DNA from 4 places in the Streptomyces sp. bgisy130 genome. Region 1 is predicted to be linked to each of the others. Evidence: riboswitches for the same ligand, from Rfam matches in the RefSeq annotation. Region 1 holds a riboswitch; each other region holds the start of a gene.

Region 1 (7,206 bases):
GCCCCCGGACTTCTCCGCCGCCGGCGCCGCGGCCGCCACGGCCGGATTCTCCTGTGCGGCGCCGGCCAGGTCGGCGGACTTCGGGGCCCAGCCGGACTCCTTCACCATCTGCCGGTCGTTCTGCTTCGACAGGGCCACCTTCAGGAATTCCTTGGCGAGTTCCTGGTTCTTCCCCATTCCGGCGACGGCGAAATTGGAGCCGCCGAGGAAGACGCCCTCCGGCTTGTCCGCGCTCTCCCCGGGGATGGTGAAGAAGCCGATGTCCTTCTTCATCTCCGGATTGGCCTTGACGGCGGTGGCGGCTTCATAGCCCATGGCGATCAGGGCGCCGGTGCGGCCCTTGGCGAAGACCTCGGCCTGCTGCGGGGTGGCCTCGTCCTTGTTCTTGGGGGCGGTGCTGAATGCCTGGTACTGCTTATAGATGTCCATGGCCTTGGCGACCTTGGGATCGCCGAGGTTGGAGACCCATCTGCCGCCCTGCTGCTTCACCAGGTCGGCGCCGGTGCCGAGGGTCAGACCGTCGAAGAAGTACCAGTTCTGGCCGGGGAGATAGAGCGGCTCGGCGTCGGTCTTCTTCTTGATGGTGTCAAAGGCTTTGAAGAGCTCGCTGCGGGTCCTGGGAGTACCCTTCAGACCGGCCTCGGCCCAGATCTTCTTGTTGTACATCACCACCCGGTTTCCGGCGAACCACGGGAGTGCGTACTGCTTCCCGTCCACGATCGACGCCTTGTTGAAGGCGTCGATCCAGTCGGCGCCGATCTCCTTCTTCAGATCGCCGAGTTCGGCCAGGGCACCGGCCTTGGCATAGGCGGCGGTCTGGGTGTTGCCGATTTCGACGACGTCCGGCGGGGTGTCCTCGGAAAGGGCGGTGCTCAGCTTCTGCTGAATGCCGTTCCACTGCTGGACCTTGAACTCGACGGTGGCGCCGGTCTTCTTCTTGAACTGCGCGGAGACCTGCTCGGTCCACTGCGCCGGATTCGAACCATTCATCACCCAGACGGTCAGCTTCTGGCCCTTGAAGCCGTCCGCACCCGTCTTCGTGCCGCCGCCGGACCCACAGGCAGTGACACCCACCAGCATTCCCGCGACCGCCGTCGCCGCCATGAGTCCACGCTTCATTGCGCTCTCCCCCCAAAGGCCGGGTGTGTGGTCTTTAATGGTTTAGACCAGTGCCCCGCAGCTTGGCCTAGACCTTTAGGGGTGTCAAGGGTGTATAAGAGTCGCTGTCAGGTCCGTTACCGGACCGACATCCGGCGGGCCGGGGGCCTGTAAGGGGGCGCGGGAAACCCACCCGTGCCACGATGTGAGCCGCTACGTACGGAGGCGCCGGTGACGGCAGCACGACAGGAGTCGGAGAGGCGGGTCATGGACACGGACGGGGGCAGCGGTGCCGAGAGCGGCGGCACGCGGACCGCACGGGTGCCCAAGTACTACCGGCTCAAGCGGCACTTGCTGGAAATCACCGAGACCCTGCCGCCCGGCACCCCGGTCCCGCCCGAACGGACCCTCGCCGCGGAGTTCGACACCTCGCGCACGACGGTGCGTCAGGCACTTCAGGAGCTGGTGGTCGAGGGCCGGCTGGAGCGCATCCAGGGCAAGGGCACCTTTGTCGCCAAGCCCAAGGTTTCCCAGGCCCTGCAACTGACCTCCTATACGGAGGACATGCGGGCCCAGGGCCTGGAGCCGACCTCCCAGCTGCTGGACATCGGCTATGTCACGGCGGACGACCGGCTCGCCGGACTGCTGGACATCGCCACCGGCGGCCGGGTGCTGCGTATCGAACGGCTGCGGCTGGCCAGCGGTGAGCCGATGGCCATCGAGACCACCCATCTGTCGGCGAAGCGCTTCCCCGCGCTGCGGCGGAACCTCGTCAAGTACACCTCGCTGTACACCGCGCTGGCCGAGGTGTATGACGTCCGGCTGGCGGAGGCCGAGGAGACCATCGAGACCTCCCTCGCCACCCCGCGCGAGGCCGGCCTGCTGGGCACGGACGTCGGACTGCCGATGCTGATGCTCTCCCGGCACTCGCTCGATGCGCAGGGGCAGCCGGTGGAGTGGGTGCGCTCGGTCTACCGCGGCGACCGCTACAAGTTCGTCGCCCGGCTGCGGCGCCCCACGGACTGACCCAGGCCCCGCACCGGGCGCAAAGCGCTCCGCCCGTATTTCCCCTGCCCTGCCGCCGCCGGATCCGCCTCGGAGGACCGGCGGCGCAGGTCGCAGCCGGGTGGATTCTTGATACCGATATGCGGACAGCTAGTGACGCGTGCCACTGCCCTGCCATAGATTTCCAGCCGATCGCACAGGAGACAGCCAGGGGACGGAGCCACGGTCATGACCCAGTCAGCCGCATCACCGGTTCGCAGACAGGTCGTCACACCCACGCGTGTGGTGGCCGGGCTCTGCCTGATCGCTCCCTTCGTGGCGATGCTGTGGGTGAGCTCGTACGCCAAGGTCGAGCCGACCATCATCGGGATCCCGTTCTTCTACTGGTACCAGATGCTGTGGGTGCTGATCTCGACCGCGCTCACCACCCTCGCCTACAAGCTCGTTCAGCGTGAGCAGCGCGCCCGCAAGGGCGGTGCGGACCAGTGACCCCCACGCACGCGCTCGCCGCTTCGCAGACCCAGGGCGTCAACGGCGTCGCCCTGGCCGTCTTCATCTTCTTCTTCCTGGCCGTGACGGTCATGGGCTTCCTGGCCGCCCGCTGGCGCAAGGCCGAGGAGTCCGCCAACCTCGACGAATGGGGCCTGGGCGGCCGCAGTTTCGGCACCTGGGTGACGTGGTTCCTGCTGGGCGGGGACCTCTACACGGCTTACACGTTCGTGGCCGTCCCGGCGGCGATCTACGCGGCGGGCGCGGCCGGCTTCTTCGCCGTGCCGTACACGATCCTGGTCTACCCGCTGATCTTCACCTTCCTGCCCCGCCTGTGGTCGGTCTCGCACAAGCACGGCTATGTCACCACCTCCGACTTCGTCCGCGGCCGCTTCGGCTCCAAGGGCCTGTCGCTGGCCGTGGCGCTCACCGGCATCCTGGCCACGATGCCGTACATCGCCCTCCAACTGGTCGGCATCCAGGCCGTCCTGGACGTGATGGGCATCGGCGGCGGCGAGCACACCAACTGGTTCGTCAAGGACCTGCCGCTGCTGATCGCGTTCGCCGTGCTGGCCGCGTACACCTACTCCTCGGGGCTGCGGGCGCCGGCGCTGATCGCGTTCGTCAAGGACGGGCTGATCTACCTCGTCATCGCGGTGGCGATCATCTACATCCCGGTCAAGCTCGGCGGCTTTGACGCGATCTTCGACTCGGCCGGCAAGGCGCTGGCCGAGCCCGGTGCCGTGCCCGGCAAACCGCGCGGCGAGCTGATCAGCGGCCCCAACGCCCAGTGGGCATACGCGACCCTGGCGCTCGGCTCGGCGCTGGCGCTCTTCATGTACCCGCACTCGATCACCGCGACGCTGTCCTCGCGCAGCCGCAATGTGATCCGCCGCAACACCACCATCCTGCCGCTGTACTCCCTCATGCTGGGCCTGCTGGCGCTGCTCGGCTTCATGGCGATCAAGGCCGGCACGGACATCCAGGGCAACCCGCAGCTAGCCATCCCGCAGCTGTTCGAGGACATGTTCCCGAGCTGGTTCTCCGGTGTGGCGTTCGCCGCGATCGGCATCGGCGCGCTGGTGCCCGCGGCCATCATGTCGATCGCCGCGGCCAACCTCTTCACCCGCAACGTCTACAAGGACTTCCTCAAGCCGGGCGCCACGCCCGAGCAGGAGCACAAGGTCGCCAAGCTGGTCTCGCTGCTGGTGAAGGTCGGCGCGCTGGTCTTCGTCCTCACCATGGACAAGACCGTCGCCATCAACTTCCAGCTGCTGGGCGGCATCTGGATCCTCCAGACCATGCCGTCCCTGGTCGGCGGCCTCTTCACCCGCTGGTTCCACCGCTGGGCGCTGCTGGCCGGCTGGGCGGTCGGCATGCTCTACGGCACGCTCGCGGCCTACGGCGTCGCCAGCCCGACCCAGAAGCACTTCGGCGGCTCCAGCGCGGAGATCCCCGGCATCGGCGAGATCGGCTACATCGGTCTGACCGCGTTCGTCCTGAACGTGGTGGTGACGGTCGTCCTCACCTTCGCCCTGAAGGCCGCCAAGGCCCCCGAAGGCATCGACGAGACCAGCCCCGCCGACTACACGGCGGACGCCGGCGACGAGGGCGTCGCCGTCGATCTCCCGCCCGCCACGGAAAAGGCACCGGCAGGGCACTGAGCCACCGGCCGGCCGGCTTCCGGCAACGGGCCGTCGCGCTCCCTCCGGGGCGCGGCGGCCCGTTGGCGTTCGCCGTTCAGTTCACCCAGTTCTTCAGCTGCTCGGTTTCGAGGGTGATGCCTACGGGGTCGGGGAGGTGGAGGGACTTGCCGTACGGGACGGTGCGGACGTCCTCGTAGCGGGTGCCGTCGGGTTCGCTGTAGAGCGACACCTGGCATTCCTGCCGGTCGATGAGCAGATAGAGCGGGATACCGGCTCCCGCGTACGCACGGGGCTTTTCCACACGGTCACGCTGGTGCGTGTCGGAGTCGGAGGACGTGACCTCGACAACCATCAACACCGGCTCAGGGTCGACCCATTCCCCCTGGCCGACAAAGGCACCACTGACGGAGAGTGCCCCGTCCGGCCGGGCCCGGCCACTGCGGTCCTCCTCCGCCTTGAGTCCCTGATCCGGGTAGAGCCACAGCTCAGGTCGTGACTGAATGCAGATGCGTGTCAGCCACTCGATGATCCGACCGTGATCCCCGTCCGGCATGGGCTTGCTCTTGACCTTCCCGTCGATGAGTTCCAATCGCGCGCCTTCTTCCAAGCGGGCGAGTATCCGGGCGGCCTCTTCGAAATGCTCGGTCTCCATGATGTGCGGCCGGTCGGCGAGCGCGGTCATGAGGCCTTCTCCTTCTTCCACGGGACGGAACAAAGAACTGTCACCGACCCTAGCCGAGGCCACTGACAGACACTGTGTGATCACTCACGACACACTAGATGTGGGGGTGCACGTGAGAGGTCACCCCCACATGTATGCTCGTCCTCGCTGTCGCCGCAGGGGAATCCGGTGCGAATCCGGAACTGTCCCGCAACGGTGTAGGAGCGCGCTCGGCCGGGTGGATACCGGCCCTGGGCGCGTGCCCGTGTAGTCCGAGGACCTGCCGACGGTACGTCCGCACCGCAAGGGGTGCGGTCGTCGATACGTCCGGGCCCCGAGGGTTGGGCCGGTGGACGCCGCGCGGTGTGCCCGCGCACCCCTGCCGTCACGGGGTGCCGCATGCCCGCGTGCGCCCGTCGCGTCCCTCCCTCCCGGCCCCGCCGAGTGAGGGAGAGCATCGCGTGACCATCGCGCCAACGGAGCCCGCGTCAGACGCCGAGGCCGTGCCGCCCGTGGTGGCCACGCCTCCCGGTGCCGCCAACAGCGGCACGGGCGAGGACGGGCCGGGTGTCGCCCTGCTGCGCACCCTGACCCAGCTGACCGAGGACCTGACCGCGACCGACCCCGGCAAGGTGGCCGCCGCCGCGCTGCGCGGCCGGCACGCCGGCTCCGACGAGGCCGAACTGCGGTCGCTGGCCACCGATGCCGCGGCCGGTCTGATCGGCGACGAGCCGCAGTACTCCAAGCTCGCGGCGCGGCTGCTCACCCTCGCCATCTCGGAGGAGGCGGCCGGACAGGGGGCGGTCGCCTTCTCCGCCTCCGTCGAGGTCGGCCACCGCGAGGGGCTGATCGCCGACGAGACCGCGGAGTTCGTACGGGCCCATGCCGCCCGGCTGGACGCGCTGGTCGAGCGGGCGCTGGTCGACGGTGCCGATGACCGGTTCGGGTACTTCGGGCTGCGCACCCTGCACTCGCGCTACCTGCTGCGGCACCCCACCACCCGTCAGGTCATCGAGACCCCGCAGCACTTCCTGCTGCGGGTGGCCTGCGGTCTCGCCGAGGACCATAGCGACCGCGCTCTGGACGACGTCGCCGAGCTCTACCGGCTCACCAGCTCGCTGTCCTACCTCCCCTCCTCCCCCACCCTCTTCAACTCCGGCACCCGCCACCCGCAGATGTCGTCCTGCTATCTGCTGGACTCGCCGCTGGACGAGCTGGACTCGATCTACGACCGCTACCACCAGGTCGCCCGGCTCTCCAAGCACGCCGGCGGCATCGGCCTCTCGTACTCCCGCATCCGCGCCCGCGGTTCGCTGATCCGCGGCACCAACGGGCACTCCAACGGCATCGTGCCGTTCCTGCGCACCCTGGACGCCTCGGTCGCGGCCGTGAACCAGGGCGGCCGGCGCAAGGGCGCCGCCTGCGTCTACCTGGAGACCTGGCACGCGGACATCGAGGAGTTCCTGGAGCTGCGCGACAACACCGGTGAGGAGGCGCGCCGTACGCACAACCTGAACATCGCGCACTGGATCCCGGACGAGTTCATGCGCCGGGTGGAGGCGGACGCCGACTGGTCGCTGTTCTCGCCCTCGGACGCCCCGGAGCTGGTGGACCTGTGGGGCGACGCGTTCGACGCCGCCTACCGGAAGCTGGAGGCCGAGGGCCGGGCGCTCAAGCAGATCCCGGCCCGGGTGCTGTACTCCCGGATGATGCGTACCCTGGCGCAGACCGGCAACGGCTGGATGACGTTCAAGGACGCCGCCAACCGCACCGCCAACCAGACCGCCGAGACCGGCCAGGTCGTGCACTCGTCCAACCTGTGCACGGAGATCCTGGAGGTGACCAACGACGGGGAGACCGCGGTCTGCAACCTGGGGTCGGTCAACCTCGCGGCGCACCTGGGCGAGCACGGCGACATGGACTGGGAGCGGCTGGACGCGACCGTCCGCACGGCCGTCACCTTCCTCGACCGTGTGGTGGACATCAACTTCTACCCGACCGAGCAGGCCGGGACGTCCAACTCCCGCTGGCGCCCGGTCGGTCTGGGCCTGATGGGCCTCCAGGACGTCTTCTTCCGGCTGCGGCTGCCCTTCGACTCGCCCGAGGCGCAGGAGCTGTCGACCCGTATCTCCGAGCGGATCATGCTCGCCGCCTACGAGGCGTCCGCCGACCTCGCCGAGCGGCACGGCCCGCACCCGGCCTGGTCCGCGACCCGCACCGCCCGCGGCGTGCTGCACCCGGACCACTACCCGAACGCCGAGCCGCGCTGGGCCGACCGCTGGGCGGCGCTGCGCAGCCGTATCGCCC
Region 2 (7,206 bases), on a different contig from region 1:
TCGGCAGCACGTTGACCAGGCCGCGGAGCGGGGATCCGGAGGGCCCGGCCGGGACGAAGCCGCCGTTGAGGGCGTGCACGGCGTGGTCGATCTCGTCGGTGGTGGCGGCGAGGCGCGGGACGACCTGACGGGCGGCGAAGTCGAGGATGTCGGCGACCGCGGCCGGGTGCCCCTCGGCGGTCCTGGCCACCGCTGCCGGGTCCCAGTCCGCGTCCTCCATCGCCTGTACGAGGGCGCGGGCGGTGGCCTCCGCCTCGTCGGCGGTCGTGCGGGTGGCCGCGGACTCGTCCAGTCCGAGCGCCTCCCGCAGACCGGGCAGGGCGGACGTACCGCCCCAGATCTGGCGGGCGCGCAGGATGGACAGCACGAGGTTGACCCGTGCCTCGCCGGCCGGCGCGCCGCCCAGCACATGGAGTCCGTCGCGGATCTGGGCGTCCTTGACCTCGCACAGCCAGCCGTCGACATGCAGCAGGAAGTCGTCGAAGCCGTCGTCGTCGGGGCGTTCGTCCATCCCCAGGTCGTGGTCGAGCTTGGCGGCCTGGATCAGCGTCCAGATCTGGGCGCGGATCGCGGGCAGCTTGGCCGGGTCCATCGCGGAGATGGCCGCGTACTCATCAAGGAGCTGCTCCAGGCGCGCGATGTCGCCGTAGGACTCGGCGCGGGCCATCGGCGGGACGAGGTGGTCGACGAGGGTGGCGTGCACCCGGCGCTTGGCCTGGGTGCCCTCGCCGGGGTCGTTGACCAGGAAGGGGTAGACGAGCGGCAGATCACCGAGGGCGGCGTCCGGGCCGCAGGCCGCGGACAGGCCCGCGTTCTTGCCGGGCAGCCACTCCAGGTTGCCGTGCTTACCGAGGTGGACCATGGCGTCCGCGCCAAAACCGCCGTCGTCGGCGGAGGCCGCGATCCAGCGGTAGGCCGCCAAGTAGTGGTGCGAGGGCGGCAGATCGGGGTCGTGGTAGATCGCGATCGGGTTCTCGCCGAAGCCGCGCGGCGGCTGGATCAGAATCAGGAGATTGCCGCGGCGCAGCGCGGCCAGCACGATGTCGCCGTCGGGGTTCCGGCTGCGGTCGACGAACATCTCGCCGGGCGGCGGCCCCCAGTGCTGCTCGACGGAGTCCCGGAGTTCCTGCGGCAGCGTGGCGTACCAGCGCTTGTAGTCGGCGGCCGGAATGCGGACCGGGTTACGGGCGAGCTGTTCCTCGGTGAGCCACTCCTGGTCATGGCCGCCGGCCTCGATGAGGGCGTAGATCAGCTCGTCACCGTCGCCGGACTCCAGGCCCGGGACCGGCTCGGCGGTCTCGTCACCGAAGTCGTAGCCGTCCGCCCGGAGGCGGCGCAGCAGGGCCACGGCACTGGCCGGGGTGTCCAGCCCGACCGCGTTGCCGATGCGGGAGTGCTTGGTCGGGTAGGCGGACAGCACCAGCGCGAGGCGCTTCTCCGCGGCCGGGATGTGGCGCAGCCGGGCGTGCCGGACGGCGATCCCGGCGACCCGGGCGGCGCGCTCGGGGTCGGCGACGTAGACCGGCAGTCCGTCCTCGTCGACCTCCTTGAAGGAGAACGGGACGGTGATCAGCCGGCCGTCGAACTCGGGGACCGCGATCTGCGAGGCGGCGTCCAGCGGCGAGAGCCCCTCGTCGTTCTCCTCCCAGGCGCTGCGCGGCCCGGTCAGGCACAGGGCCTGAAGGATCGGCACGTCCAGGGCGGCCAGCGCGCCCGCGTCCCAGGCTTCGTCGTCGCCGCCCGCGGAGGCCTCGGCGGGCTTGCTGCCGCCCGCCGCGAGGACCGTGGTGACCAGGGCGTCGGCGCTCCCCAGCGCCTCGATCAGCTCCGGCTCGGGGGCGCGGAGGGAGGCCACGAACAGCGGCCGGGCACGCCCGCCGGCCGCCTCGATCTGCTCGCACAGGGTCCGTACGAAAGCGGTGTTGCCGCTCATGTGGTGGGCGCGGTAGTAGAGCACGGCGACCAGCGGGCCGCTCTCGTTGCGTCCCTCCCAGTCCAGCGGTCCCCAGGACGGGGCGGGCTCAGGCGGCTCGAAGCCATGGCCGGTCAGCAGCACCGTGTCGGAGAGGAAGCGGGCGAGCTGGTCGAGGTTGGCGGGACCGCCGTGCGCGAGATAGGCGTGCGCCTCGGCCGCGATGCCGACCGGGACCGTGGACTGCTCCATGAGCTGGGCGTCGGGGGCCTGTTCACCGGTGAGTACGACGACCGGCCGGTGCTGGTCCTCGGCGAGCAGCACCTCCAGGCCCTCCTCCCAGGCGCGGATGCCGCCGAGGAGACGTACGACGACGAGGTCGGTGCCCTCCAGCAGCGCGGGGAGTTCGGCGACGTCGAGGCGGGCGGGGTTGGCGAGCCGATACGGCACGGGACCCGTGGCCGCGCGGGCGCTGAGCAGGTCGGTGTCGGAGGTCGACAGCAGCAGAAGCATGCGAGCGCAGGCCTTCCTCGGGGTATCCGCGCCCCGGGTGGTCGTATGGACGGCGGGAGTTCCTGGCTCACCCGGCAGTTGCCGGGTTCACAGTGGCGGGACCGCGCCGGATTCACACCGGGCTTCCTCCCTGGGGCCGTAAGGCCCTGCGCCGTCGCTGGCGTCGGCGGGCCAGCCGACCCACCGACCTGCATAGTAAGGGCTGCGGCCGAGCGAGGTAAGCGGGCCTCCGAACCTGCCGTATCGGTACGGGGCGCGCGGCTCCGCACGCGGATCCGGGCCGCGAGCTTGGCCGGATCCGGCCCGGATGGGCCACCCACCTCCGTGGGTATGCTCGCGGCCATGCCGCCCTCCCCCTCGACACGGCCCCACGGGTCCGAACCGCCCATACGGGACCGCGGTGACGCCTGCCCGGGAGCGCTGCGGCTGCACTCCGCCGCCGACGGCCACCTCGCCCGAGTGCGGCTGCCCGCCGGAGACTTGACGGTGCGTCAGGCCGAGGCGCTGGCCGACGCCGCGGACCGGCTCGGGGACGGCCATCTCTCCCTCACCTCCCGCGGCAACGCGGAACTCCGCGGCCTCCCGGACGACTGCGGCGGCCGGCTCGCCGCCCTGCTGCGCGACGCCGGTCTGCTGCCCTCCGAGCGCCACGAACGCATCCGCAACATCCTCGCCTCCCCCCTGGCCGGACTGGACCGGCACACCCCTTCTGACGTGCGGTTGTGGGCCCGTGACCTGGACGGACTGCTCTGCACGAGCGAGTCCGTGACCGCGCTGTCGGGCCGCTTCCTCTTCGTCCTGGACGACGGCCGGGTCGATGTGGCGGCGCTCGGCGGCGATGTGAGCTTGGTCGCAGAACCGGCCGGGACCGAGGCACCGGCGGACCACGCGGACCAGTCCGGGACCGCACACCCGGCCCGGCCCACCGGCAGTGCCCTGCTGCGGATCGGCGACGGCCCGACGGCCCTGCGCATCGCCGGCCCCGACGCCCCACGCGCCGCCCTCACCGCCGCCGAGGCATTCCTCGCCGCCGCCGAGGCAAGCGGCAGCGGCGCCTGGCGGGTACGTGAACTCCCCCCCGGCCACGGCCTGACGGCCCGGGGCGTCGCGGAGCGGCTGCGGGGGGCGGGGATTGGGTGTGCGTTTGTGGCTGGGGCTATGGACGTGGCTGGAGGGGCGGAGGTGGCCCCCGCGCCGTACCCCGCCCCCGTCCCCTACTCCGACTCCTCCGCCCCCGGCATCGTCGAGGGTCGCGGCGGCGTCCGCGCGCTCTCCGTTCTTGCGCCGCTCGGGAGGCTGTCCGTCGCGCAGTGGCGGCTGCTGGCCGGCGTCGCCGCGGCGGACGGGGAGGGCGCCCTCCGGCTCACCCCCTGGCGCGGCATCGTGATCCCGGGGCTGTCCGCCGACGTGGCGTCCGTCCGCCTGCGTGAACTGGCCGCCGCCGGGCTGATCACCGACCCGGACTCCCCCTGGCATCGCATCGGCGCCTGCACCGGCCGCCCCGGCTGCGCCAAGTCCCGTACCGACGTACGGGGCGATGCAACGGCCGCGGTCATGGCGGGCACGCCCGTCCCCGTATCGGTATCCAGCCCTGACACCTGCTCCGACGCCGTCCCCCGCCTCCCCGGCGAACCGGGGCCGGGGCCGGGGCCCACGCCAGCGCCAGGACCAGGGCCCGGAGCAGGACGGGGACCGGGACCGGGACCGGACAACCCGGCCCCCCGTCACCACCTCCCCGTGTACTGGTCCGGCTGTGAGCGGCGGTGTGGGCACCCGCACGGTGCCTGGGTCGATGTGCTGGCGACGGCGGACGGCTACCGGGTATCGGTCGTCCCGCCGAAGACCCCGCCCGCCCCGGCGGCACCTGCACCCCCCGCAGCCCCCCGCCCCACCTCATGAACCACCTCCAACACACAGCTCCACGTCCCACCCCATGAACCACCCCCGACCCACAGCGCCATGCCCCACCGCCAGAACCGTCCCGTACCCGACAACCCCGAGGCCACAGTGACCGCGTTCGACTACGAGAAGGACGGTGCGGCGATCTATCGCCAGTCCTTCGCCACCATCCGCGCCGAGGCGGACCTCGCCGGCCTGCCCGCCGACGTCAGCCGGGTCGCGGTCCGGATGATCCACGCCTGCGGCATGGTCGACCTGGTACGCGATCTCGCCTTCACCCCCGAGGTGGTGGCCCGCGCCCGCGAGGCGCTGCGCGCCGGTGCGCCGATCCTCTGCGACGCCAACATGGTGGCCAGCGGCGTCACCCGTAAGCGGCTGCCGGCCGACAACGAGGTGCTGTGCACCCTCGCCGACCCGTCGGTGCCGGACCTGGCCGCCCGGATGGGGACGACCCGCAGCGCCGCCGCCCTGGAGCTGTGGCGGGACCGGATGGAAGGCGCCGTGGTCGCGTTCGGCAACGCCCCCACCGCCCTCTTCCGGTTCCTCGAAATGATCGAGGAGGGCGCGCCCCGCCCCGCCGCCGTCATCGGCATACCCGTCGGCTTCATCGGCGCCGCGGAGTCCAAGGACGCGCTGATCGCCCACCCGTCGGAGCTGGACCACATCGTCGTGCGCGGGCGCCGGGGCGGCAGCGCCATGGCCGCCGCCGCGATCAACGCCCTGGCAAGCGAGGAAGAGTGAGCGTGAGCGAGCAGCAGCTGACCGGTCGCCTCTACGGTGTGGGCCTCGGCCCCGGCGACCCGTCCCTCATGACGGTACGGGCGGTCGAGGTCATCGCCGAGGCCGACGTCATCGCCTACCACAGCGCCCGGCACGGACGCTCCATCGCGCGCTCCATCGCGGCCCAGCATCTCCGTGCCGACCACATCGAGGAAGCGCTGATCTACCCGGTCACCACGGAGTCGACCGATCACCCCGGCGGCTACCGGGGCGCACTGGACGAGTTCTACGAGACCGCGGCGGCCCGCCTCGCCGCGCACCTCGACGCCGGCCGCACGGTCGCCGTCATCTCCGAGGGCGACCCGCTCTTCTACGGCTCCTACCAGCACATGCACAAGCGGCTGGCCCACCGCTATCCGACCGAGGTCATCCCCGGCGTCACCTCCATCAGCGCCGCCGCGGCCCGCCTGGGCAAGCCGCTCGCCGAGGCCGACGAGGTCCTGACGATCCTCCCCGGCACGCTCCCGGAGGAGGAACTGACCGCCCGCCTGGCCTCGACCGACACCGCCGTCGTCATGAAACTGGGCCGCACCTTCCCCACCGTCCGCCGCGCCATGGAACGCTCCGGCCGTCTCCCGGAGGCCCACTACGTCGAGCGCGCCACGATGTCCGGCGAGCGCACGGAGCGGCTCGCGGACATCGACGCGGAGACGGTCCCGTACTTCTCCGTCAGCGTGGTGCCGAGCCGCATCGCGGACCTGCCACCGGCGGGCACGGCAACGGCGACGGGCACGGCCGCGGGGACGGGCACGGCCCCTGCCGCGGCCACAACTACGGCCCCGGCCCCGGCCTCAGCCTCGGCTACGACCACGGCCCCGGCTACGACCACCGCCGCCACCACCACCGACGCCCCGTCCGGCGCCGCCGAGGCGGACTCCACCCCCCACCCCGGCGAAGTCGTGGTCGTAGGCACCGGTCCGGCCGGGCCGCTCTGGCTGACGCCCGAGTCCCGTGGCGCCCTGGCCGCCGCCGAGGACCTCGTCGGCTACACCACCTACCTGGACCGCGTCCCGCTGCGTCCCGGACAGCGCCGCCACGCCTCCGACAACAAGGTCGAGTCCGAACGCGCCGAACTCGCCCTCGACCTGGCCCGGCGCGGCCGCCGGGTGGCCGTGGTCTCCGGCGGCGACCCGGGCATCTTCGCGATGGCCACCGCCGTCCTGGAGGTCGCCTGCCATTCCCCCTACCGCGCCATCCCCGTACGGGTCCTCCCGGGGGTCACCGCCGCCAACGCGGCTGCCGCCCGCGCCGGTGCCCCGCTCGGCCACGACTACGCGGTCATCTCCCTCTCCGACCGCCTCAAGCCCTGGGAGGTCATCGCCGAACGCCTGCATGCCGCGGCCGGCGCCGACCTGGTCCTCGCCCTCTACAACCCCGGCTCCCGCAGCCGCACCTGGCAGGTCGGCAAGACCCGCGAACTCCTCCTGGAACACCGCGCCCCCGACACCCCCGTCATCCTCGCCCGCGACATCGGCGGCCCCGAGGAGTCGGTGCGCACGGTCCGCCTCGCCGACCTCGACCCCACCCAGGTCGACATGCGGACGCTCCTGATCGTCGGGTCGTCACAGACGCAGGCGGTACGGCGCGATGACGGGACAGAGGTCGTATGGACACCGCGGAGGTATCCGGAGGGGTGAGCCGACCGGCAAGGTAGGGGCCCCGGCTCGCGCCATGAGAGGTGCCGGGGCCCCATCAGGCCGTGGGCCCGGCGCCGAGGCCCACCTCCGGCAACCCCTCCCGTCCCTCTCGTCCCTCTGGCAACCCCTCCCGTCAGGGACGCGTCTCTCGCGACATGCACGCGAATCCGGCCCGCGTACAGCAACTACTGATCTTCACCCGGCTCCAGACGAGCAGCTGCGCGTTCGCCGTGGCGCTGCTCGCGGGGGTCGCGCTGTCCACCGTGCTGCCGCAGTTGCCGGTGGCCAGGTACGACCTGTTGCTCGTCTACGGACTGCTGCTCACGCTGGTGTTCCGCCTGCGCCGGTGGGAAAGCAGCAGGGATGTCCTGGTCATCGCCGTGTGTCATGCGATCGGGCTGGCCTTCGAGCTGGTGAAGGTCTCGCTCGGCTCCTGGAGCTATCCGGAGCCCGCGGTGTTCAAGC
Region 3 (7,206 bases), on a different contig from region 1:
GCTGCCTGGACGGCCTCTGCGGTCACGCTCGGCCCCCTTCTCACTGGACTTTCGCCGGAGCGTAACCGCTGGCGGTAATCTAGAACAAGTTTCAGAACTTATTGGCTACTGATCAGTTCACCGAGCTTCGAATCTACCGGCCGAGAACGAAGCGAAAAGAGCCGCACCAGGTGATTCGCGCCACCACCCGCCCCCCTGCCATGCTGTGCCGAGCACACCACCGGCACTCGCCGCATCGCGGACGGAATGCCACGGAATGGGAAATATGACTACGGAATCCAAGGCGGCCAGACCGACCCTTCCCGCGAGTCCTCCCCTGACCGAGCGTCAGGAGGCCCGGCGCCGCCGCATCCTGCACACCAGCGCCAAGCTGGCGTCCCGTGGTGGCTTCGACGCCGTGCAGATGCGCGAGGTCGCCGAGTCCTCGGGCGTCGCGCTCGGCACCCTCTACCGCTACTTCCCCTCCAAGGTGCATCTGCTGGTCGCCACCATGCAGGACCAGCTCCAGCACATGCACGAGACGCTGCGCAAACGCCCGCCGTCGGAGCAGGACCCGGGCGCACGGGTGGCCCAGACCCTGATGCGGGCGTTCCGCGCGCTCCAGCGCGAGCCGCATCTCGCGGACGCGATGGTGCGCGCACTGACCTTCGCAGACCGCTCCGTCAGCCCCGAGGTGGACACCGTCTCCCGGCTGACCACCGCGATCATCCTCGATGCGATGGGCCTGGACGGCCCCGCCACCCCCGAGCAGCTCTCCGCGGTCCGCGTCATCGAGCACACCTGGCACTCGGCCCTGATCACCTGGCTCTCGGGCCGCGCCTCGATCGCCCAGGTGAAGATAGACATCGAGACGGTCTGCCGCCTGATCGAGGTCACGTCGGGGGACCGGCCGGGGGGCCGGGGGCGCTGAGGGCGGGCGCCTGGGGCCGTACCACCGGCACGTGGGGCCGTACCATCCTCGTCGGCCCGCGCGCGTTAACCCCGCCTCTGCCATGGGTAGTTGGCCCGCAAGGGGCCCACCGGCCCCCTACGGGACTCCGCCGCGCGCCCCCTACGGGCCCCCGGCCACGGGGCTCCCGCCCCGCGCCCCGGGCCGTCGTTCCCCGGCCGTGCGGCCGTCGCTCATTCCTCCGGCGGGAAGACCGCCTCGCCGCTGTCGGCCACGGTGAGGGTGATCGCTTCCACGGGACATCCCTCGGCCGCGGCCAGCACGCTCTCGGCGGCGTCCGTCTCCGGCGCCGCCGGATGCGACTGCCGCGCCGAGTCGAGGCGGAAGCCGTCCGGCGCCGCCGCGGCGCACATCCCCGACCCGATGCAGACGTTCCGGTCCACCACCACCTGCCAGCGGTCCCCCATCAGGCACCCGCCGGCAGATGGATCATCTTGTGCTCCAGGTATTCGCCGAAGCCCTCGGGCCCGAACTCCCGCCCGATGCCGGAGTTCTTGTAGCCGCCGAACGGGCCGAGCATGTCGATGCTGAAGGTGTTCACCGAGTACGTGCCGGTGCGCACCTGCCGGGCGATCTCGATGCCGTGGTCGACGTCGGCCGTCCACACCGAGCCGGAGAGCCCGTAGTCGGAGTCGTTGGCGATCCGTACCGCCTCCGCCTCGTCGTCGTACGGCAGCAGACAGATGACCGGGCCGAAGATCTCCTCACGGGCGATCCGCATGGAGTTGGCGACCTCACCGAAGAGGGTCGGCTCGACGTACCAGCCCGTGGCCTGCCCTTTGGGGCGGCCGCCGCCGGTCAGCACCTTGGCGCCCTCCTGCTGTCCGAGCGCGATGTAGTCCAGTGAGCGCTGCTGCTGACGGCGGGCGACCAGCGGGCCGACTTCGGTGGCCGGATCCAGCGGGTCGCCGACGGTGAGCGCCGAGGCCGCCGCGGTGAACCGCTCGGCGATCTCGTCATAGTGGCTGCGCGGGGCGAGGATCCGCGTCTGGGCCACACACGCCTGGCCGTTGATCATCCAGGCGAACGGCACGATGCCGGCCACCGCCGCGTCCAGATCCGCGTCCGGCAGGATCACGGCCGCGGACTTGCCGCCGAGTTCCAGCGTGACCCGGCTGAGGTGGCGAGCCGCGACCTCCATGACCCGCTTGCCGGCCGCCACCGAGCCGGTGAACGACACCTTGTCCACGCCGGGGTGCCCGACCAGGTACTCGCTCACCTCGCGGTCCGCCGGCAGGATCGACAGCACCCCCGCCGGCAGTCCGGCCTCCGTCGCGATCTCCGCGAGCAGATACGCGTCCAGCGGGGTCTCCGGTGACACCTTCAGCACCACCGAGCAGCCGGCCAGCAACGCCGGCGCGAGCTTGGCGGCGGCGGTGAACTGCGGGACATTCCACGGCACCACGGCCGCGACCACCCCGGCCGGTTCCCGCCGCACCAGCAGCGGCCCCAGCACCCCGCCCCGCCGCTCCTCGAACGGGAAGTCACGGGCCACCGTGAGCGCGGCGTCCCACACCAGCATCGCGGCCAGCGACTGCACCATGACGCCGGAGGTGAACGGGGTGCCGTTCTCCGCGCTGATGACCTTGGCGATCTCCTCACTGCGGGCCGCGAAGGCGTCCTTGATACGGGTCACCACCGCGATCCGGTCCGCCAACGGGGCGTTCGCCCACACCCCGGACGCGAAGGACGTACGGGCCGCGGCCACCGCACGGTCGACATCGGCCCGCGAGGCGTGCGGCACCCGGCCGATGACCTGTTCGGTGTGCGGCGAGACGACCTCGATCGTGTCCCGGCCGGCCGGATCGACCCACTCACCGCCTATGTAGAGCTTTCCGTGCTCGACGAGGTCGCTCATCGCTGCCGCCTCCTGCGGGTCGGCCGCCTGTTCCGGCGGTCCCTGCCGGTTCGATGTCGTTGCCGGTTCGATGTCGTTGCCGGTTCGCGCTTGTTGCCGGTTCGCTGTTGTTGCCGGTTCGCTGTTGTTGCCGAGGCCCCTAGGACGCGCCTCGGAGGTGCCTCGGCGTGATGGGTTTGCTGACGAGGCATCAGGCCACGTACACCCCAGGAACTGATACCAGTTCTAGTTGGAGGAGTCCACGGCGCCGACCGAATCCCAACTCACCCCACCCGAGGGGGCACTTCAAGCCGCTTTGAAACCAGTTCTAGTTATAGTGAGGCCGGGTACCGGGTGTATGCCGCACCGAGAGGGGACCGGGATGACCGCGCAGGTGACCGACCACAAGGGCGGGGTGTGGAGCATCCCCGTCCCCATCCCGGACAACCCGCTCGGCCACACTCTCGTCCACCTCCTGGAGACCGACCGCGGGCCGGTGCTGATCGACACCGGCTGGGACGACCCGGACTCCTGGGACACCCTCGTCGCCGGCGTCACCGCCTGCGGGTTCGCCCTCACCGACCTCCACGGCGTCCTGATCACCCACCACCACCCCGACCACCACGGTCTGTCCGCCAAGGTCCGGGAGGTCTCCGGCGCCTGGATCGCGATGCACGCCGCCGACACCGCGGTGGTCCGCCGCACCCGCGCGGCCGAACCGGGCCAGTGGCTCGACTACCTGCTCGCCAAACTCACGGCGGCGGGCGCACCGGACGACCATCTGGCGCCCCTGCGGAAGGCCCGCGCCACAGGGAACGGCCGGAAGCTGCCCGGCCGGCGGGCCGCGCTGCCGGACCGCGGCATCGACCCCGGCGAACTGCTCGACCTGCCGGGGCGCCGGGTACGCGCCATCTGGACGCCCGGCCACACCCCCGGCCATGTGTGCCTCCACCTGGAGGAGGAGCACCCCTCGGCGCGGACGCCCGGCTTCGGCCGGCTGTTCTCCGGCGACCACCTCCTGCCCGGCATCACCCCGCACATCGGCCTGTACGAGGCCCCGGACGAGGAGGGGAGCCCGCCCGGCCCGCACGGCATGGCGGGCTCCGGGGAGGACGCCGACCCCTTGGGCGACTACCTCGACTCCCTCGAGCGCGTCGGCCGGCTCGACCCCGCCGAGGTGCTGCCCGCCCATCAGCACGCGTTCACCGACGCCGGCGGCCGGGTGCGCACCCTCATCGCCCACCACGAAGAGCGGCTGGCCCAGCTCGGATCCCTGCTCCAGGAACCGCGCACCGTCTGGCAGCTCGCCGTGGCCATGGAGTGGAACCGCCCGTGGGAGCAGATCCCTTACGGATCCCGCAATATCGCCGTCTCGGAGGCCGAGGCCCATCTGCGCCGGCTGGTGAAGCAGGGGCGGGCGGAGTGGGTGCCGGGGTCGGATCCGGTGCGGTATCGGGCGGTGTGAGGGGGCGGGCCTTTCGTACCCGGCGCCGGTGCGCCCGGCCCGTGCCGCGCCCGTGCCCGGCGCGCGCGCCGCTCCCTCCGGCTCGTGCCGGATTTCGTCGGCTCGTACGGGCGAGCGAGCGCCCGCCCGGTGCCGGTTAAGGTGTGCGGGACAAATTCATCCGTACCCGATCGGGGGAAGCCGGTGGAAATCCGGCGCTGACCCGCAACCGTGAGGACGGCCCGTCCGTACCGCGCCGGCTGGCCCGGCAGGACGGCCGTACGAGCCGGAGCACCCGAGGGGGCACGACCAAGGCTCCCGCCACCGGAACCGTCCGCCACAGGGACGGCCGGTGCGCGGCACCGTCGAGGTATACGGAGCTGAGCCCGGTGCCACCGCGTCCGCGATCCAGGGGGATGGCCGCGCGGGCGGTCGGCCGAGCGCGGCTGCGTACATCTCCGCGACCCGACCCGAGAGGCACCGACCCGATGGCCCCCATGGCTTCCATGGCTCACCAGGCCCCCCTGACGCACCCCGTCGCCTTCCTGGCGCGCCGCGCCGCCACGGCGCTGGCGGCCGCGGCGGTGCTGGGCGCGGCCGCTGCCCCCGCCGCGTACGCCGACGACGCCGCCCCGTCCGCGTCCCCCAAGAAGCTGCCGGACGGCCTGTACGGCACCAAGGACCCGCAGTACGACGGGGTGTGGCGGCAGTCGCTCGCGCTGCTCGCGCAGGACACGGTGGGGGTGCGGCCGGCGGCGTCCGGCGTGCGCTGGCTGGTCGGGCAGCAGTGCGCCGACGGCGCGTTCACCGCTTTCCGTGCCGAGCCCGGCAAGCCCTGTGACGCCAAGACCATGCGGGACACCAACCAGACTGCGGCCGCGGTGCAGGCGCTGGCCGCGCTCGGCGGGCACGGTGACACCGTGCAAAAGGCCGTGGGCTGGCTGAAATCGGTGCAGAACGATGACGGCGGCTGGAGCTCGATGCCCGGTTCGGCCAGCGACGCCAACTCCACGTCCGTGGTCATCGGCGCGCTCGCGGCGGCGGGCGAGAAGCCGCGGTCCGTGACCTCCAAGAAGGGCGGCAAGACCCCGTACGACGGGCTGCTCACCTTCCAGCTGGGCTGCGACGCGAAGGAGGGCGAGCGCGGCGCGTTCACCTTCCAGCTCAAGGGCGCCGCCCCGAACGCCGACGCCACCGCGGCCGCCGCGACCGGAGCGCTCGGCAAGGGCTTCGTCGTGGCGCCCGCTGACCAGCGGGCAGACGCTCCGGTCAAGCCGCTGAACTGCAAGGACGGCGGGGACGCGAAGAAGAACGAGTCGGCGCGGGCCGCGGCGGGTGGCGATGCCTACCTCGTCGCGCAGCTCGACAAGAACGGGCAGCATCTGCTCTCCGCGATGCCGGGCGCCGAGAAGCAGCCCGATGTCGGCAACACCGCCGACGCGGTGGTGGCGCTGGCGGCGGGCGGGCACGGTGCCGCTGCCGCGAAGCCGCTGAAGTGGCTGGAGAAGAACGCCACGGACTGGGCCAAGCAGAACGGACCCGCCGCGTACGCCCAGCTGGTGCTGGCCGCGCACGCCACCGGTACCGACCCGCGTTCCTTCGGCGGCACCGACCTGGTGGCCGCGCTCAACGCCACCGGTCCCAAGCCGGCCGCCGCGGCGCAGAAGGACACCGGGGACGCCGACGGCGCCACGGACGGCGGCGGCATCAGCGTGTGGTGGGTCATCGGCGTCGGCCTCGCCTTCGGCGCCGGCATCGGGTTCCTGCTGAGCAGCCGTAAGAAGAACCAGCTCTGATGCGGCGGACCAGGATCGCCGGCGCCGTACTGCTGGCCGGTACGGTCACCGGCCTGGCCGCCGGGCCCGCGCAGGCGCAGGAGTACCGCTACTGGTCGTTCTGGGACGGCAAGGGCGGCTCCTGGGCGTACGCCACCGAGGGGCCGGCCACTCAGCGTCCGGCCGACGGCGCGGTCGCGGGCTTCCGCTTCACCCTCGGCGCCGACTCCGCCGGGGCCGGTAAGCCGCGCCCGGCCGCCGACTTCGATGCGATCTGCCGCGACACCCCCGCCAAGGACGGCCGCAAGCGGATCGGCATCGTGCTGGACTTCGGCACCGCGGCGGACGCGCCCGGCGGCGAGCGGCCGCCGGCGGCCAGGACGGAGTGTGCGCAGGTGGCCGAGGACGCCTCGGCGGGCGAGGCGCTGGCGGCGGTCGCCCGGCCGCTGCGTTACGACGCCAATGCCTTGCTCTGTGCGATCGCCGGGTATCCGAAGGCGGGATGCGCGGAGGCGGTGAACGGATCGAAGGACGGCCCGAAGGACGGCGCGACGGACGGGGCGAAGGACGGGGCGAAGGGGTCCGCGTCCTCCGCTGCTTCGTCCGCGGGAGCGGCGGAGGGCCGTGCCGACGGGAAGGACGGGGGCGGTGGGAGTGTCGACGGGGGGCCGTCCGCCGGACTGCTCGGCGGGGCCGCGGTCGTCGTCGCCCTGGGTGCGGCAGCGGTGTGGCAGGCACGCCGCCGACGCGGATGAGCGCCCCGCAGGCGACCCGTACCACCGCGCTGCACGCCGGCGCCTGGTGGCTGTGGGCGCTGGGCCTGGCCACCGCGGCCTCCCGCACCACCGATCCTCTGCTGCTGGGGCTGCTGGTGGGGGTGGCCGGATATGTCGTCGCGGCGCGTCGTACGGATGCGCCGTGGGCCCGCTCGTACGGCGCGTTCGTCAAGCTCGGGCTGGTCGTGATCGTCATCCGGCTGGTCTTCGCCTTCTTTCTCGGCTCGCCGATCCCCGGTACGCACACCCTCGTCACGCTGCCCGAAGTGCCGCTGCCGGACTGGGCGAAGGGCGTCCGGATCGGCGGCCGGGTCACCGCGGAGGGCATGGTCTTCGCCCTGTACGACGGACTGAAACTGGCCACTCTCCTCATCTGTGTGGGCGCCGCCAATGCGCTCGCCAACCCGGCCCGGCTCCTGAAGTCC
Region 4 (7,206 bases), on a different contig from region 1:
CCGCATCCGCTCCACCCGCAGCACCTCATGGGCCTTCAGCAGGCCCTCGGACAGCGGCGTACGGCCCCCCGTCGGCAGCTGCTCCAGCCGCGCGGCACCCGCCTCGACCGAGGACGTCGGGGGCAGCGCCAGCTCGGCGCCGGTGCCGCGGAAGGTGATCAGGCCGATCTTGTCGCGCCGCTGGTAGGCATCCAGCAGCAGCGAGAGCACCGCGCCCTTGACCGCGCTCATCCGCTTGCGGGCCGCCATCGAACCGGAGGCGTCCACGACGAACAGGACCAGATTGCCCTCCCGCCCCTCGCGGACCGCCTCGCGCAGATCGTCCCGGCGCACCACCAGCCCCCGCCCGCTGCGGCCACGGGCCCGCTGGTGCGGCGCCGCGGCCTGCACGGTCGCCGACAGATGCAGCTTGCCCAGGGCACCGTGCGGGCGGCGGGCGCCGGTCGTCCGGCCGTGGGCGGTACGGGCCCGGGAGCGGCGGCCGTCCGCGCCCTCGCCCAGGCCCGGCACATCCAGGCGCCGGGTGCGGAACGGTTCGGTGGCCCCGACCGCCGCCTTCTCCCCGGCCGCGCCCCCCTGAGGCGCGCTCTCGGGCTCGGCCTTCTCCGGGGTCTGCGGGGCCTCCCGCTCCTGCTGGTGGGGGAGTTCGGCCTCCGGGGGAAGCGGCGCCTCCTCCGGGCCGCCGTCCTGCGGCGGATGCCCGCCGCCCTCCGGACCGCCTCCGTCCGGACCGCCCCCGTCGGGGCCGCCGTCCGGACCGTCCGGCTCCGGGTCGTCGTCGCCGTCCGTGTCCTTGTCCGCGTTCTCGTCGGCGTTCTCGTCCGCGCCGAACTCCTCCAGCGTCCGGTCGAGTTTGTCCTCGTCCAGGCCGGGGGCGTCGAAGGGGTTGCGGCGCCGGCGGTGCGGCAGCGCCAGCAGCGCCGCCTGTCGCACGTCCTCCTCCAGGACGTCCGTCCGCCCCGCCCAGGCGGCCAGCGCGGTGGCGGTACGCGCCATCACGATGTCCGCGCGCATCCCGTCCACCTCGAACGCGGCACAGGTCGCGGCGATCTGCCGGAGCGCCGCATCGCCCAGCGTCACCCGCGGCAGCAGCTCCCGGGCCGCGGCGATCCGCCCGCGCAGCGCGTCCTCCTCGGCCGCCCACTCCGCCGCGAAACCGGCCGGATCGGCGTCGTAGGCCAGCCGCCGCCGGACGACCGTCACCCGCTCGTCGGGCTCGCGCGAGGCGGCGACCTCGACCGTGAGCCCGAAGCGGTCCAGCAACTGCGGCCGCAGCTCGCCCTCTTCGGGGTTCATCGTCCCGACGAGCAGGAAACGGGCCGCGTGGCGCACGGAGACACCCTCGCGCTCCACGTACGAGGCGCCCATGGCGGCCGCGTCCAGCAGCAGGTCCACGAGGTGGTCATGGAGCAGATTGACCTCGTCGACGTACAGGATGCCGCGGTGCGCGTCCGCCAGCAGGCCCGGCTCGAAGGCCTTCACGCCCTCCGACAGCGCGCGCTCGATGTCCAGCGCGCCGACCAGCCGGTCCTCGGAGGCGCCGACGGGGAGTTCGACCATCCGCGTCGGGCGCTCCTCGACGCCGCCCGTCCCGTGCGGCCCGTCGGGACAGCCGGGGTCCGGGGCGGCCGGGGCGCAGGCGAAGCGGCAGCCGCTGACCACGTCCACGGCCGGCATCAGCGCCGACAGCGCCCGGACGGCGGTGCTCTTGGCGGTGCCCTTCTCCCCGCGGACCAGTACGCCGCCCACCGCGGGGCTCACCGCGTTCAGCAGCAGCGCGAGCCGCAGATCGGCCATCCCGACCACCGCGGTGAAGGGGTACTGCGGGGTCGTGTTGTGCGCGGTCGTCATGCTGTGTCGTCCTCCACGTCGCCGTCGAGCTCCGTATTCGTCCTGTGCGTACCCCTCATGGCGCCCCCGGAGGCACGAACGGCAGTCCCTCCGGCACCCCTTCCTCGATCAGCCGCAGCAGCGCGCCGGTGTCCGCGTGCTCCTCGATCAGATCGCCCAGCCGGTCCAGCTGTTCCTCGCGCAGCACGCCGAACCGGGTGTCGGGGGCCGGGACGAACGCCCGGCCCGCGTCCGCCGCGACCCGCCGCAGGAAGGCCCGGCGGAAGCCGTCGCTCTCCAGCGACCCGTGCCAGTGCGTGCCCCATACGGAGCCGGCCCGGCAGCCGTCCAGGCTGCGCCCTTGGTCATCAGAGATGAACGCCTCCTCCCCGCCGGTCACTTCGGCGACACCGTGGTGGATCTCGTAGCCCTCCACCGGCTCGCCCAGCGCCTCGCCGGCCGGCCGCGCGAGCGTCTTCTCCGCCGCGAACCGCACCCGTACGGGCAGCAGCCCCAGCCCGTCGACCACGCCCGCCCTCGACTCGACCTCGTCCTCGATGCGCTCGCCCAGCATCTGGAAGCCGCCGCAGATGCCCAGCACCGGGCGCCCCTCGGCGGCCCGCCGGGTGATCGCGTCCGCCAGCCCGCGCTCCCGCAGCCATGCCAGCGCCCGGACCGTGCCCCGGGTCCCCGGCAGCACCACCAGGTCGGCGTCGGCCAGTTCCTCGGGCCGGTCCACGAACCGCACCACCACGCCCGGTTCGGCGGCCAGCGCGTCCACGTCCGTGAAGTTCGACATCAGCGGTGCGGCACAGACCGCCACCCGCAGCACATCCGCGCCGTGCGGCGGAGCCACCACGCTCTCGCGCACCGCGCCGCGCAGCGACACCCTCAGGCCGTCCTCCTCGTCGATGCCGAGCCCGTGCGCGAAGGGCAGCACGCCCAGCGTCTGCCGCCCCGTGAGGCCGCGCAGCATCGCAAGGCCCGGCTCCAGCAGCGTCACATCGCCCCGGAACTTGTTGACCAGATAGCCCGCGACCAGCGCCTGGTCCTCCTTGGACAGCAGCGCGGTGGTGCCGAAGAACGAGGCGAACACCCCGCCGCGGTCGATGTCACCGACCACGACCGCCGGGATACGGGCGGCCCGTGCGAGGCCCATGTTCACGATGTCGGTGCGCCGCAGATTGATCTCGGCGGGACTGCCGGCGCCCTCGCAGATCACCGCGTCATGGGTACGCCGCAGCTCCTGGAGGCAGTCGGTCACCGTCCCGAGCAACTGCTCCCGGCGGCCCGCGTACTGCGTCTTCCCCTGGGACGTCCCCCCGAAGTACCCCCGGGCACTGAGCTCTCCCACCGGCTTCCCCAGCAGCACCACCTGGCTGCTGCGGTCACTGCCCGGCTTGAGCAGGACGGGGTTCATCAGCGCGGTCGGCTCCACCCGCGCCGCGGCGGCCTGCATCGCCTGGGCCCGTCCGATCTCCGCGCCCTCGCGCGTGACGAACGAATTCAGCGACATGTTCTGTGCCTTGAAGGGCGCCACCCGGACGCCCTGCCGGACCAGCCAGCGGCAGATCCCGGCCGTCACCACGCTCTTACCGGCGTCGGACGTCGTCCCGGCCACCAACAGGCCACCGCCGACCGCCCCGCCGGCTGCCTTCAACCGCCCGTTCACCGGCTCCTCCTCCTCCTCCTGCGCTTCGGGTCACTACACCCGCCCACCCCCCGAAGGGGGGTGGGCGGCGGGGAAAAAACGGACGGCCTCATACCGCGCCCGCCTCACGCCCGAGCCCCTTGGCCCCCCGAGCCAACGCCCCCCGGGCCACCACAGCCCGCGCGGCGCCGCCCGCCGCCCGCGCCGCCACCGTCGTCGCCAGTGCCAGCACACTTACCCGCCGGGAGAGCCGCACCGCGCGCTCGATGTCGTCCACCGCCACCGGCGGCGCCGGGCCGTTGAGCACCGGACGGTGTTCCACCCGCCCGCCGTACGCCAGCGTGCCGCCCAGCCGTACGCCCAGCGCACCCGCGAACGACGCCTCCACCGGGCCCGCGTTGGGGCTCGGATGCGCACCGCCGTCCGCCCGCCAGGCCCGCAGCGCACCGCGCCGGTCGGGGCCGGCGAGCACGGTCAGCGCGGCGGTCAGCCGGGAGCCGGGCCAGCCGGCGAGATCGTCGAGCCGGGCCGCGGCCCAGCCGAAGCGGCGGTAGCGCGGCGACTTGTGCCCCACCATCGCGTCCAGGGTGTTCACCGCACGGAACGCCACCAGACCGGGCACTCCGCCCAACGCGCCCCATACCAGGGCGCCGACCACCGCGTCGGAGGTGTTCTCGGCGACCGACTCCACCACCGCACGGGCCATCTGCGGCCCGTCCAGCGCCTGCGGATCGCGCCCGCACAGATGCGGCAGCCGCTCCCGTGCCACGTCCAGATCACCCGCCGTCAGCGCCCCGCCGACGGCCCGTGCCTCCCGGCCCAGCGAGGTGCCGCCCAGCACGGCCCAGGCCGTCGCCGCAGTCAGCGCGACCCGGGCGCCACCACGGAGCGACAGCAGAGAAGCGGAAGCCGAGCCCCGCACCGCGCGCTCCAGCAGCGCCGCACCGGCCGCGGCCCCGCCCGCACACAGCACGGCATGAGCCGCCCCGTAACCACGGTGGTCGCGCCACAGCCGGCGCTCGACGGCGCCCGCGGCCCGGCCGAACGCGGCCACCGGATGGCCGCGCCGCGGATCCGCCGCGATCAGGTCGCCGAGAAAGCCGAGGGCCGCGCCGCACGCATATCCCGCGTGTTCGCCGCGCATCGGGTCAGACCGCCGTCAGGGCGCGTCCGTGACGTCCCGCCCGGCCCCGAAGGAGCCCTGCGGCAGCGGGCAGTGGCGATCTCAAGGGGCGGCCGGGCATGGCGGTATGTCCTCACTCAGGGTCCGCGCCCTGGCTCGACGTGACGGCGACCAGAGTCTCCTGGCTCCCGGATCGGCGTGTCCTCCGGCCTTCCAGTCCCGCGTACGTCATCCGACGTATGCGAGGCGGACCGTGGCCTTCGCTGGAGGAACGCTCCCCGGTGACAGTGGCGGGACCGCGCCGGATTCGCACCGGACTTCCTCTGCTGTCGCCGATTGGCTCCGGCAGTCCACCACGCCCCGCGAACGCCGTCAACTCACCCTTGACCTGCGACGCTGCCCCGTGGCAGGCGCTGTGGCGCACGCCACAGCGTGGCTGGGGGGTCACGGACGGTTGCCCGCGCACCTGATCCCGCGTCACTATCTGGTGCACGGCGGCGAAGGGGCCGCCGGAAGGGGGCCGGGGGATGCCGCAGCGCGCTGACCGTCACGAGATCCGTATCAGGATCACGGGCACGAACAATCCTGACCAGGACGCCGAGGACCTCAAGGCGTGGCTGGAGCGCGAGCCCTGGCTGAACGGGCGGCCGCACGACTGGGAGCTGCGGCCGGCGGGGGAGCGCGACGACGGCCCCGGCGACATGGCCATCGGCGTCGACGACCTGATCCTGGTCGTGGTCGGCGCGGTCGCCGCCGAGATCACCAAGAGCCTGAGCATCGCCCTGCGCGAGTGGCTGCGCCGCCGCAGGGAGGAACGCGACACCGGCGAACGGCCCGCCGTGGCGGTCGGCGGCGGGGACGGCGAACTGCGCGCACTGGGCGACCCGGGACCGGGCGCCCCGGCCCCCGAACGCCCCGATCCCGGCAGCCCGGCGAACGGGGGCGGCAGCACCGCCGGGGACTGAGCCGGATGTCCGAATACGACGCACGCGGCAAGGTCAACCGGGCGCTGCTGATCTGCGTCGACGACTACCGCCACCTGCGGCCGCTGCCCGCCGTACGGGACAACCCCCAGGAACTCGAACGCGTCCTGCTCGCCCCCGGCACCGACCTCTTCACCAAGGGCGAGGTCGTCATCTGCCGGCCCCAGGAGCCCTGGGAGGTCGAACAGGCCCTGGACGCCGTCACCCAGGAGGCCCGCGGACTGCTGCTGGTGTACTTCTCCGGCCACGGCCGGGTCGGCCGGGACGGCGGCAATCTCCAGCTCATGGTCGGTGCGTCGGAACGGCGGCACAAAACCGTCTCCTGGCAGGACACCGTGCTGTCCTACCTGGACAACGCGCGGGCCGACCGGATCGTGATCGTCCTGGAGTGCTGTTACGCCGGCAACGCCGGGGAGGCCTTCCACGCCTGCCGCACCCCCACGTCGCTGCTGATGGCCGCACAGCCCAACCGCCGGATCTTCAGCGGCGAGGAGCCCACCGGCGGCAGTGTCTTCACCCGCGCCCTGCGGCAGATCCTGGAAGAGGGCATCCCCGGCAAGCGGTTCGTCACCTTCGAGGACCTCGTCCGGGAGCTGCGGGACCAACTGGCCGGCGAGCAGACCCCGATGGGCGACGTCTGGGAGCCCCGCTCGGCCAAGCAGAACACCGTCGACGACGTCATCCTGTCCTTCGCCACCCCCGGCATCCGGCCCCCCACCCCGCTGCGGATCCGCTTACGGCGCCGGCTGAACACCTCCTTCCGGCACTGGTTCCGGATCCTGATGGTGCTGGCGATCATCGCCGTACCGGCCACCGCGGGCGTCGTCCTGCTGAACCTCCCGGGCGCCGCCGCAGCCTGCCCGCCCGCCCTCGAACTGCGGCTGCTCACCGCGCCCGAGGCCGAACCCGCGCTGCGCCAGGCGGCCTTCGACTACGAGATGTCCGACGCCAACACCCGGCCCCTCAACGGCGAGGGCGACCTCCCCGACGGCTGCCGGCGCGCCCAGATCACCGTCTACTCCGCTGCCAAGGACCAGGTCGACCAGGGCTTCGCCGCCGCCGACCGCTGGCAGGGCGAGGCCCACGGCACCGGCAAGGACGGACCGGACGACAAGGGCATCGACCCCCTCTACCGGCCCGGACCCCAGCCCGACATCTGGATCCCCGAATCCACCGCCGACTACTACGAGGCCCGCCGCGGGATGCCCGCCAAGGGCTCCCCGGCGACCCTGCACTACAGCGCCCCGGTCGCCTACACCCCCCTGGTCGTCGGCATCCCGGCACACCGCCGGCTGGACGACGTCGAACCGGCCGGCGCCTCCTGGCGGGAGCTGCTCACCGGCACCGACCGCACCCACCGCGACCTCCGGCTGCTGCGGCCGAGCCCGGTGCTGTCCGGCACCGGACTGCTGCACACCCTCGGCCTCTACCTCACCCACGACGGCTCGGACGCCGCTTCGTCCGGCGCGCCCGACCTCACCCTGGCCCGGCACGCCGAGGAGCGGCTGTCCGCCCCCGGCAGCCAGTACGCGGGCAGCACCGAACTGCTGTGCTCGCTGCGCCCCGACGCGGACGCCGCCGGCTCCGTCGACCGTACGAAGTCCGCCCCCCTGGTCTCG

Evidence for each region. A riboswitch is a leader RNA that binds a small molecule or an ion and turns the genes downstream of it on or off. The one in region 1 is predicted to bind cobalamin.
Region 2: it holds a riboswitch for cobalamin, as region 1 does, so the genes downstream of both, cobN (cobaltochelatase subunit CobN) here and AC3EUV_RS27585 (ribonucleoside-diphosphate reductase subunit alpha) in region 1, are expected to answer to the same signal.
Region 3: it holds a riboswitch for cobalamin, as region 1 does, so the genes downstream of both, AC3EUV_RS18980 (SCO2321 family membrane protein) here and AC3EUV_RS27585 (ribonucleoside-diphosphate reductase subunit alpha) in region 1, are expected to answer to the same signal.
Region 4: it holds a riboswitch for cobalamin, as region 1 does, so the genes downstream of both, AC3EUV_RS15690 (cobalamin biosynthesis protein) here and AC3EUV_RS27585 (ribonucleoside-diphosphate reductase subunit alpha) in region 1, are expected to answer to the same signal.

Annotation. Positions count from the first base shown of each region.
Region 1 covers NZ_JBYISA010000026.1:54,189-61,394, reverse strand. Annotated here, with positions in the region: gene AC3EUV_RS27610 (extracellular solute-binding protein) at 1-1,119, opposite strand, end outside; gene AC3EUV_RS27605 (GntR family transcriptional regulator) at 1,366-2,124, shown strand; gene AC3EUV_RS27600 (DUF3311 domain-containing protein) at 2,332-2,592, shown strand; gene mctP (monocarboxylate uptake permease MctP) at 2,589-4,256, shown strand; gene AC3EUV_RS27590 (Uma2 family endonuclease) at 4,333-4,920, opposite strand; cobalamin riboswitch at 5,049-5,201, shown strand; gene AC3EUV_RS27585 (ribonucleoside-diphosphate reductase subunit alpha) at 5,361-7,206, shown strand, end outside.
Region 2 covers NZ_JBYISA010000030.1:23,638-30,843, reverse strand. Annotated here, with positions in the region: gene cobN (cobaltochelatase subunit CobN) at 1-2,425, opposite strand, end outside; cobalamin riboswitch at 2,462-2,594, opposite strand; gene AC3EUV_RS29040 (cobalamin biosynthesis protein CobG) at 2,768-4,324, shown strand; gene AC3EUV_RS29035 (precorrin-8X methylmutase) at 4,385-5,065, shown strand; gene AC3EUV_RS29030 (precorrin-2 C(20)-methyltransferase) at 5,062-6,741, shown strand; gene AC3EUV_RS29025 (DUF817 domain-containing protein) at 6,897-7,206, shown strand, end outside.
Region 3 covers NZ_JBYISA010000013.1:13,258-20,463, reverse strand. Annotated here, with positions in the region: gene AC3EUV_RS19005 (glycosyltransferase family 4 protein) at 1-26, opposite strand, end outside; gene AC3EUV_RS19000 (TetR family transcriptional regulator) at 266-910, shown strand; gene AC3EUV_RS18995 (ferredoxin) at 1,123-1,356, opposite strand; gene AC3EUV_RS18990 (aldehyde dehydrogenase) at 1,356-2,807, opposite strand; gene AC3EUV_RS18985 (Strvi_7410 family MBL fold metallo-hydrolase) at 3,169-4,251, shown strand; cobalamin riboswitch at 4,374-4,495, shown strand; gene AC3EUV_RS18980 (SCO2321 family membrane protein) at 4,719-6,026, shown strand; gene AC3EUV_RS18975 (SCO2322 family protein) at 6,026-6,760, shown strand; gene AC3EUV_RS18970 (CbiQ family ECF transporter T component) at 6,757-7,206, shown strand, end outside.
Region 4 covers NZ_JBYISA010000010.1:2,351-9,556, reverse strand. Annotated here, with positions in the region: gene AC3EUV_RS15700 (putative cobaltochelatase) at 1-1,851, opposite strand, end outside; gene AC3EUV_RS15695 (cobyric acid synthase) at 1,907-3,502, opposite strand; gene AC3EUV_RS15690 (cobalamin biosynthesis protein) at 3,591-4,625, opposite strand; cobalamin riboswitch at 4,779-4,928, opposite strand; gene AC3EUV_RS15685 (effector-associated constant component EACC1) at 5,132-5,569, shown strand; gene AC3EUV_RS15680 (caspase family protein) at 5,575-7,206, shown strand, end outside.